DNA from 3 places in the Pseudomonas sp. ASL8 genome. Region 1 is predicted to be linked to each of the others. Evidence: predicted binding sites of a transcription regulator. Region 1 holds the regulator's gene; each other region holds the start of a gene.
The links. The regulator FliA, encoded in region 1, starts transcription of late flagellar genes. The targets are predictions, from matches to a motif close to CTAAAGTTTNNNNNNNNNNNGCCGNTAA.

Region 1 (3,276 bases):
CTGGCCATCAGCACCAGCTTGAGCAGGTTGCTTTCAACTTCCGTAACCAACTGGGTCACGCGCTTGATCACCTGACCGGTAAGGTCCTGGTAATCCTGAGCCAGCAAAATATCGTTGAGGTGGCCCGACACTTCCCGGGTTTCCTTTTCGCTGCGCGTCAAAAAACCATCGACACGTCGGGCCAGTTCACGAAATTCTTCAGCACCGACTTCGCGACGCATGAAGCGTCCCCAATCGGCACTCAGGGCTGCAGCCTCGGCGCCAACTCCGTTCACCAACGGTGTACTGAGTTCCACCAGATCCATGGTGCGGTTGGCCGCTGCCTCAGTCAGCCTGACCACATAGGACAGCCGCTCGGTAGCATCATTGATCTGCGAGACTTCTTCGGCTTGCGGCGTGTTCGGGTCAATCTGAAAGTTGACGATCGCACTGTGCAGTTCGCGGGTAAGTTTGCCGACTTCTTGATACAGGCCGCTGTCGCGGGCCTTGTTAAGCTCGTTAATCAGTTGCGCCGCATCGCCGAACCGGCCCTTTTCAAGGCTATCGACCAACTCGTGTGCGTGTTTTTTCAGGGTCGACTCAAAGTCGCCCGATGACGATTCTGTGTGCTCCATAGAGCCCTCGCGGCAAACATCAGCTATTGACGCGCTCGAAGATCTTTTCGATCTTTTCTTTCAGCACTTGAGCCGTGAAAGGCTTGACCACATAACCGTTCACACCAGCCTGAGCGGCTTCGATGATCTGATCACGCTTGGCTTCAGCCGTTACCATCAACACCGGTAGATGCTTGAGGCGTTCATCTGCACGCACATGACGCAACAGATCGATGCCGGACATGCCAGGCATGTTCCAGTCAGTCACCAAAAAGTCGAAGCTCCCGCTTTGCAGCATCGGCAACGCGGTAGTCCCGTCATCCGCTTCAGCCGTATTGGTAAACCCCAGGTCACGCAACAGGTTTTTTATGATCCGCCGCATCGTTGAGAAGTCATCAACGATGAGGATTTTCATGTTCTTGTTCAATTCGACCTCCAAGCAGTCTTTAACGCATTCAGCACCTGAATACGCTGTTCAATCAAAAACCGGCGCAGCACACAACGGCTGCACGAAAACGACGACGAGCTTGGTAAATCAACAGGTCGGGACGCTGGCACAGCAGGCTTTACAGGACCCTGACTGACCGGCTCCTGCCTAGTCTTATCTTCTTCGCACGCAACGCTTTGCACAGCCGGCCTGCAGATAGCGCGAAACCACCAAGGGCCACGCACTGTCTGTCAACGCGCTCGCCATTCCCCCAAACGCCCTCGCAAACGAGCTGCGCACTGGCTGTGTAACTGGCTGACCCGCGACTCGCTGACCCCCAACACTTCACCAATTTCCTTGAGGTTCAGCTCCTCGTCGTAGTACAGCGCCAATACCAGTCGCTCACGCTCCGGCAAATTGGCTATCGCATCTGCCAACGCGGCCTGGAAGCGTTCATCTTCCAGATCGCGCGACGGCTCAAGGTGAGCGCTTGCGCCGTCCTCGTGCAGCCCTTCATGTTCGCCGTCCTGCAACAGATCGTCGAAACTGAACAGTCGGCTGCCCAAGGTGTCATTCAAAATCCCGTAATAATCATCGAGACTCAATTGGAGTTCGGCCGCAACTTCGTGATCTTTAGCGTCACGACCGGTTTTAGCTTCAATTGCCCGAATTGCGTCACTGACCATGCGTGTATTGCGATGCACCGAACGCGGGGCCCAATCGCCCTTGCGCACTTCATCGAGCATGGCGCCACGAATACGAATCCCGGCATAGGTCTCGAAACTCGCACCCTTGGTGGCGTCGTACTTGGTCGAGACTTCCAGCAGGCCAATCATGCCTGCCTGGATCAGGTCCTCGACCTGCACACTGGCTGGCAAACGCGCCAGCAGGTGATAAGCGATGCGTTTGACCAGCGGCGCATAACGCTCGATCAGCTCGTACTGGGAGTCTTTTGACGCCTTGCTGTACATGCGATAGCCGCTGGCTGTCATAGCACCGGTCCTGCACTCGCTGGATGTACGAGCCGCTCAACGAAAAATTCCAGATGCCCGCGCGGGTTGGCCGGCAACGGCCACGTGTCGACTTTCTGCGCGATGGCTTTGAATGCCAGGGAGCACTTCGAGCGCGGGAACGCTTCATACACAGCGCGCTGCTTCTGCACGGCTTTGCGCACGCATTCGTCGTAAGGCACGGCGCCGACGTATTGTAGGGCGACATCCAGGAAGCGATCAGTGACCTTGGTCAACTTGGCGAACAGATTGCGGCCTTCCTGAGGGCTTTGTGCCATGTTGGCAAGCACCCGGAAGCGGTTCATCCCGTAATCGCGGTTGAGCAGCTTGATCAGCGCGTAAGCGTCGGTGATCGAGGTCGGCTCATCACACACCACCAGCAATACTTCCTGGGCAGCGCGCACGAAGCTGACGACCGATTCACCGATGCCCGCGGCTGTGTCAATCACCAGCACATCGAGGTTATCGCCGATATCACTGAACGCCTGGATCAGCCCGGCATGCTGTGCTGGCGTCAGGTGAACCATGCTCTGGGTGCCGGACGCAGCCGGCACGATACGAATCCCGCCTGGGCCCTGAAGCAGCACGTCGCGAAGCTCGCAGCGTCCTTCGATAACGTCGGCGAGGGTACGTTTGGGGGTCAAGCCGAGTAACACATCGACATTAGCCAGACCCAGGTCGGCATCCAGCAGCATGACGCGCCGACCGAGCTCAGCCAGAGCCAGTGATAGATTCACTGACACGTTGGTCTTGCCGACGCCACCTTTGCCACCGGTCACCGCGATAACCTGTACGGGATGCATGCTGCCCATGTTATTTCTTTACCTTGTGTTGCTTAGACCGAGGCCACATTACTGACTGCGAGTTCGTTGAGAGAACAAAGCAAGGCAGACCATGATGTAGGTACATTCCAGTGTCTTGCTTTACCCAACCCTTTTGTTCGGGCTGTGATAAAGATCCGCGAACATATCCGCCATAGCTTCCTCGCTCGGCTCTTCCTGCATTTGCACACTGACCGCTCGACTCACCAATTGGTGCCGGCGCGGCAAGTGCAAATCATCCGGTATCCGTGGCCCATCCGTCAGATAGGCCACCGGTAATTCATGACTGATTGCCAGGCTTAACACCTCACCCAAGCTGGCGGTTTCATCCAGCTTGGTGAGAATGCAGCCGGCCAGACCGCAGCGTTTGTAGCTGTGGTATGCCGCAGTAAGGACCTGTTTCTGGCTGGTTGTTGCCAGCACCA
Region 2 (3,276 bases), 1.2 Mb from region 1:
GCGTCCGGCCCAACCGCCGCCTTCATCGTCATAGACCACGTAAACCGCTTTAGGGTTATGCCCCAGCTCACCGAACAGGACTTCAAGCTGGGCCTGCGACGGCAAAAGCCCCGGCGCCGGTGGATGGCCCATTTGCGTGCGTTTCGGATCAACGAAGCGTGCACCGGGAATATGCCCGGCGCTGTAGCTCGCGCTACTGGTCAGATCGACAAGAATCAGTTCTGGCGCGTCAAGGCGGGCCAGCAGGTCGCTGGGCTCGATGACCAGCGGCAAGCTAGAGAAGTCCGGCATTTAGTTCTCCAGATCAGAAAAAAGAGGCAAATTGTAGCTTACGCGTCAGGCTTTGCGGGCGCTAAAGCTGCTTAAGGCGCGCTCGATGCATTGCGCGGTTTTACCAAAGGCCTGCACGCTGATTTCCGAGAGGGGTCCACCCCCTTGATCGGCAAACACCAGCATGACCACCTTGCCGTTGCTGCTGAGTGAGCGTAGCAACAGATGCTCGCCGGTAAACAGCCCTTTCAGCTGTCCGGGCAATAGCGCCGAAAACTGCGCGTTGTTGGCGGGGCTCAGGCGCAGTTGGGTCGGTTGCGCGAGCAGGCGCTGCAAGACGGTGCTTTCACTGATTTGCAGCGTGAGGTTGGCCGCGCTTTTGTCCAGCCCTGCAATTTGATGAACGCGCAGGGTGGTCATGTTGCGGTCCGTCATCAATAGCATGACGCGCTGCATGCCGCAGGCCACTAGCGCATCGCGGGCGGAAGTGGTCAGGTGCATTGCGTTGTTGAAGCAGCTGGGCTCGACCAAAAGCTCGGTGCAGCATTTGCGCCAGGCCAGCAGTGCATCGGCCGACGGTGGCGGCGCAGGCAGCAGGCCACGGTGCATTCGCCGTGTTTCCCAGGGCCAGATCAACGCTTCTGCAGGGTGCCAAAGCCCGCGCGCCCAATGTTGGCGAGCGCTTTGCACCGCCTGTTGGTGCAGTTGCTGTTGCACTTCACTCAGGGGTTGTTGCAGGTACAGGCTGGTGAGCAACTGCCAGCGCAGGCTGTGCGGGGTATCCCAGGCCTGTTGCGCCGACAGCGCGATGCCGTTGGCCAGCAGGATGGTATTGGCCGGATGGTTGAGCCAGCGTTGCAGGGCCGGGTCCTCGTCCAGCAGTTGCCGCTGGCGTAACGGGTGGAGATGATCGCGGGAAATACGTATCGCTTTGACCAGCAATCGGCGTTCACTGATCAGCAGCCGATAACCCTGCGTGACCCACATGGGCAGGCGCCAGGCTTCGGCCACTGTCAGGCACAGCTTGAGCAGGCTGACGCCGAACAATTGGGTTTCAACGATCAGCGCCGACTCACCCTTGTGAATCACCCTCAGTTCCCATTCCTCAAGCAGTTTGGGATGGGCGACCGCCATTGGCCACAGCGGCGACAAGAACAGCAAACTGCCCCAGTGAATGTCCTGCCAGAGCCGAGCCATGCGACCGGCGAACAGCCCGTTGGCCTGCTGCGTCGCGTGCTGGCTGATCAGCTGTAACTGACGCAGGGCTGGCGGCATGTCCTGCGGGGCCCGTGCGGGCAGGCGCTGGAGCAACTCTTCGGTACGTTTCAAGCCCAGACGGTTGATGGCAACCTCAAGGCTTTCCGCTGGTTCCGACAAGCCAGTGCTGTGATGATTGGCTTCGCGCAATACGCTGAGTACCAGCGACGGACTTTCCTGCATCAGCTCGGCAATCTCGCGTAACGAGCGGCGGCTATCAGCCAGCGCACCGAGCACGCGTTCGTGGCTGGCGATTGGCACAGGCAAGCGGATGCTCTCCAGTTGCTTGAGCCAAGCGTCGAGGCTGCGTGGGACGGGAAGCTGTGCTGAGGTTTCTGGTGGCATGCAGGGGCCTGTACGGCTAAGAGGTCAGGATAATGTCGTATGCCGGGTTCAAGGACCGATCGACGCCAGACTCCCCGCTGTGCGGGCCGAACTGGCTTTTCGCCTTAACTGACTATAGTCTGGCGCACTTATGCCGATAAGTAGAAGAAGAGTTTCAAGAACTTCCGATCATGACCTCGAACCCGACTCAGTAAGAACTCTCTATCTATGGCTAAAATTATCGGCATCATTGTCGTTTTCGCGAGTGTGCTCGGCGGATACGTCCTTTCTCACGGCAAGATTGCCGCGTTGATCCAGCCTTTCGAGGTCATGATTATCGGTGGCGCGGCATTGGGTGCGTTTCTCCAGGCCAACCCCGGTTACACGACCCTCCTCGTGATCAAGAAGTCGCTGAAGATGTTCGGCACGCGCTTCAATCACGCGTTTTATCTTGAAATTCTCAGCCTGGTCTACGAGATTCTCAATAAGAGCCGCCGCGAAGGCATGATGGCGATTGAAGGCGACATCGAAGACGCCGCAGCCAGCCCGATTTTCGCCAAGTACCCCGGCGTGCTCAAAGACGAGCGCATGATCGCTTACATCTGCGATTACCTGCGCATCATGTCGTCAGGGAACATGGCGCCGCACGAGCTTGAAGGCTTGTTCGACATGGAATTACAAAGCATGAAGGAAGAGCTGGACCATCCTTCCCACGCGGTGACCGGGGTTGCCGATGCAATGCCCGGTTTCGGTATCGTCGCGGCGGTGTTGGGTATCGTGGTGACCATGGCTTCGCTGGGTGAGGGTGACCAGGCTGCGATCGGTATGCACGTGGGTGCGGCATTGGTGGGTACCTTTTTCGGTATTCTCGCTGCTTACGGTTTCTTCGGCCCGCTGGCCACGTCCCTGGCCCATGACGCCAAGGAAGAGCTGAACGTTTTTGAAGCTATCAAAGCGTCGCTGGTTGCCTCGGCCTCGGGCATGCCGCCATCACTGGCTGTGGAGTTCGGTCGCAAGGTTCTGTATCCAGCGCATCGCCCCAGCTTCAGTGAGCTGGAGCAAGCGGTTCGCGGTCGCTGAGTCATGGAAAATAATCAGCCGATAATCGTCAAGCGCATCAAGCGCTATGCCGCCGGGCACCACGGCGGCGCCTGGAAAATCGCCTTTGCCGACTTTGCGACGGCGATGATGGCGTTCTTTCTGGTGTTGTGGCTGATGTCCTCGGCCACTCCAGAGCAGAAACTTGCTATTGCCGGGTACTTCAAAGACCCGATCGGGTTCACCGAAAGTGGCACGCCGTTCATCATTGACCTGGGTGGTTCACCAACGCTTGCGCCCGACAAAACCTTGAACCCTGAGGTCGAGACCGTGCCCCAGCAAGAAAAAATCAAGGTCGAGAGCGAAAAGGTTGACGCCGTTGCAGAG
Region 3 (3,276 bases), 2.7 Mb from region 1:
ACTATTGACCGCCAACGCTTCGACTTCGGTCACGGCATTGCTGACTTCTTCGGCCAGCAAGGTGATATCGCGGGTGCTGCGCTCAATGATCGTCAAACCGTCCTTGACCGACTGGTCGGCACCACGAGCAGCATTGGCCGCACTTGAGGCATTGCTGGCAACGTCCTGGGCGGTGGCGCTCATCTCGTTGGAAGCGGTTGCCACCTGATCGATTTCGCGAAACTGCACCTGCATGCCATCACTGGTACGGCGGGCGATGCCTGAAGACTGATCGGCGGTTGCACGGGCTTCGGTGACGCTTTGCTTGATCTGGGCGATGGTCGGTTGCAGTTTGTCGAGGAAACGGTTGAACCAGATGACCAGTTCGCCGAGCTCATCGCGCTTGGCGTATTTCAGGCGTTGGGTCAGGTCGCCGTCTCCGCTGGCGATGGCCTTGAGCATGCTCGCCACACTGTTGATCGGCCGGGTCACGCCCGAGGCCGTCAGCCAGATCAGCAGCAGGCCAAGTAGACCTGCGAGGGCTGCGACCAGCAGGGCCTTGACTGTGCCACTGGTTTGCGCGGCATCGAGCACGGCCTGCAATTTGACCGCGTCGGCCAGGAGCACCTGTTCTGGCAAGTCGATAACCACACCCCAAGGCTTGGCATCAGCGATCGGTGTCACCGGAAGAATCGCCCGGATCACGTCACCCTGTTTGACCACGCTGACCTTGTTGGCACCAATCGCCCGGAGGATTTCCTTACCGTCGCCGCCCAAGACCTGCTCGATGCCCTTGCCCAATGTGCCGGCGTCGACGCTGTTGGCGGTCAGCAACCCGCTGCTGGAGACAATCAGCATGTGCCCGGCGCCGTCGAACAGTTCTTTCTGGGAGCTGACCGCTTCTGCCTGTAGCGAACTCAGGGCCAGGTCCACACCTACTACACCGATGACATTGCCGTCGACACGAACGGGCACGGCGATGGTTGTCATCAACACCAGTTTGCCGCCGACCGTGTCAGCGTAAGGCTCAAGCAGGCAGGTCTTGCCACTACGGAGCGGGCAGGTGTACCAGGTGTTGTAGGGCGTGCCGCTGAGGTTGAGTTCAGTTTTGTTCATGTCGCTTTCGAGAATGACGGTGTTCAAGCCAGTGCCATCTGCACGGCTCCAGTAAGAGGAAAACCGTCCCACTTCATTGGCGCCGTGCTTGGCGTCATTGGCAAACTCGGCGTCTCGACCATCCAGTGCGTTGGGTTCGAAGGATAGCCAGACACCCAGCACGCCGGTATTGCGTTCGAAGACGGTGCCCAGGCTGTGGTTGAGTTCTTCGCGCAGCGCGGCGGCGTCCAGTGAGCGGTGGTTGGCCATGGTGCGCATGTCGATGACCTGGTCGGCCATTGCATTGACGATCAGCAGGCTTTCACCGAATGTCTTTTGTACCAGCAACGCTTTTTCCGTCGCCTTTGCCTGCAACAGGTTCTGCACACTGTCGGTGAGCATTTTCTTGCTTGAGGCGCCGACCAGTTGGTCATTCTGGTTAGTCTGGTAAAGATTCATCCCGACGATCAATCCAACCACACCCAGCAGGCAAAGTCCTGAGAGCAATACAATCTTCAGGCGGATAGAAAAGTTATCGAACATAGGTGTTCTCATAGTGGACCGGCCGGGAGGATGGCGAGAGCCGCATACGGTGTTACCCGCCATATTCTTGTAGTTATATATCTGTAACGGCCTTGGGTCTCGTAACTTGAGATCGAAAAAAACTTAACGTCGCAACAGTCCTGATACCCGCTCAGTCACACCTTTCGAACATTCACTTCCCGATGATGGTGCCAGCGCAGTCGTCAGCCTGCGCACACAGACTTTATTTTCTCCGGAGGCGCGCTCCCCTCTTGGCTAATACACGCGGTGCCTTGCTACGAAGGTCATCGGCCGAGGATTTCCGTGGCGTTCAACTTTGCTATTTGAGCCGACGTTATTGCAGTGCCATCAAGGACAGACACCTGTTTCCTGTTCTGGAAACACGGGTCTGTCCTGACGCTCAAGCCTCTTCACGCCCCTCCCTTCAACCTCCGCACCGCCGTGATCTCCGGCAAATCCACGCGCCTCACATAAATCCGCAACGGCTCGGTGATGTTCAGCCGATCATCGATATTCTGTTCCAGCAACAATGCCAACAGATCGCGCTTGAGTGTCATGACCTGATTGTCGCCGGCTTTCCAGACAAACTCGTGAGTGGGGGTGATGGTGTGGTCGGGGACGTCCATGCCGAAGGCGTCTTCGCTGAAGCGGACAATGTACCGGTCCGCTTTGTGGTGGTAGCCGACAAAGCCTTTAAGCAGGTCGGAAGCGTCACAAATGACGCTCGAGGTAATGCTCATGGTTAACCTCTGGGACGTATTAAAGTGCGCTGCGGAAAATCGCTTCGATCTGGTGCTGCTCAGCCGGGCGCGGGTTGGTCAGACCGCAGGCGTCTTTCAAGGCGTTGGCAGCCAGGGTCGGAATGTCTTCCTCCTTGACGCCCAGTTCCCTGAGGCCTGCAGGGATGTCGACGGCGTGAGACAGGTTGCGAATCGCGGCGATGGCCGCCCGGCTGCCGTCTTCAGGGGAGAGGCCGCGCGTGTCTTCGCCCATGGCGTGGGCAATGTCGGTCAGCCGTGACGGGCAGACGCTGGCGTTGAAGCTTTCGACATGGGGCAGCAAAATTGCGTTGCACACGCCGTGGGGCAAGTTATAGAAGCCGCCCAATTGGTGAGCCATCGCGTGCACGTAACCCAAGGAGGCGTTGTTGAACGCCATGCCTGCGAGAAACTGCGCATACGCCATGTTTTCCCGCGCGACCATGTCGCTGCCATTGGCCACGGCCTGGCGCAGGTTATCGGCGATCAGCGCCATGGCTTTCAGGGCGCAGGCATCGGTGATGGGGGTAGCGGCCGTTGATACATAGGCTTCAATGGCGTGGGTCAGTGCGTCCATACCCGTGGCCGCCGTGAGCCCTTTAGGCATCGCGACCATCAGTCCGGGATCGTTGACGGAGAGCACGGGGGTGACGTTGCGGTCGACGATGGCCATTTTGATGTGGCGGACTTCGTCAGTGATGATGCAAAACCGCGTCATCTCGCTGGCGGTGCCTGCCGTGGTGTTGATCGCAACCACAGGCAGTTGCGGCTTGGCCGACTGATCGACACCTTCGTAGTCACTGATGTGCCCGCCGTTGGTTGCGCAGAGTGCGATACCTTTTGCGCAATCGTGGGGCGAGCCGCCGCCGAGGGAGATCACGAAATCGCAGCCGCTGTTCTT

Region 2: the regulator FliA is predicted to act here: its motif matches at 1,985-2,012, upstream of motA (flagellar motor stator protein MotA).
Region 3: the regulator FliA is predicted to act here: its motif matches at 1,701-1,728, upstream of AC1MEA_RS12150 (methyl-accepting chemotaxis protein).

What each region holds. Positions count from the first base shown of each region.
Region 1 is NZ_CM155278.1:5,560,087-5,563,362, forward strand. It holds gene AC1MEA_RS25500 (protein phosphatase CheZ) at 1-614, opposite strand, end outside; gene AC1MEA_RS25505 (chemotaxis response regulator CheY) at 634-1,008, opposite strand; gene fliA (RNA polymerase sigma factor FliA) at 1,272-2,012, opposite strand; gene fleN (flagellar synthesis regulator FleN) at 2,009-2,842, opposite strand; gene flhF (flagellar biosynthesis GTPase FlhF) at 2,954-3,276, opposite strand, start outside.
Region 2 is NZ_CM155278.1:1,094,409-1,097,684, reverse strand. It holds gene rhdA (thiosulfate sulfurtransferase) at 1-291, opposite strand, end outside; gene AC1MEA_RS04980 (HDOD domain-containing protein) at 337-1,872, opposite strand; gene motA (flagellar motor stator protein MotA) at 2,080-2,931, shown strand; gene motB (flagellar motor protein MotB) at 2,935-3,276, shown strand, end outside.
Region 3 is NZ_CM155278.1:2,653,472-2,656,747, reverse strand. It holds gene AC1MEA_RS12150 (methyl-accepting chemotaxis protein) at 1-1,617, opposite strand, end outside; gene AC1MEA_RS12145 (DUF2025 family protein) at 2,028-2,357, opposite strand; gene yiaY (L-threonine dehydrogenase) at 2,377-3,276, opposite strand, start outside.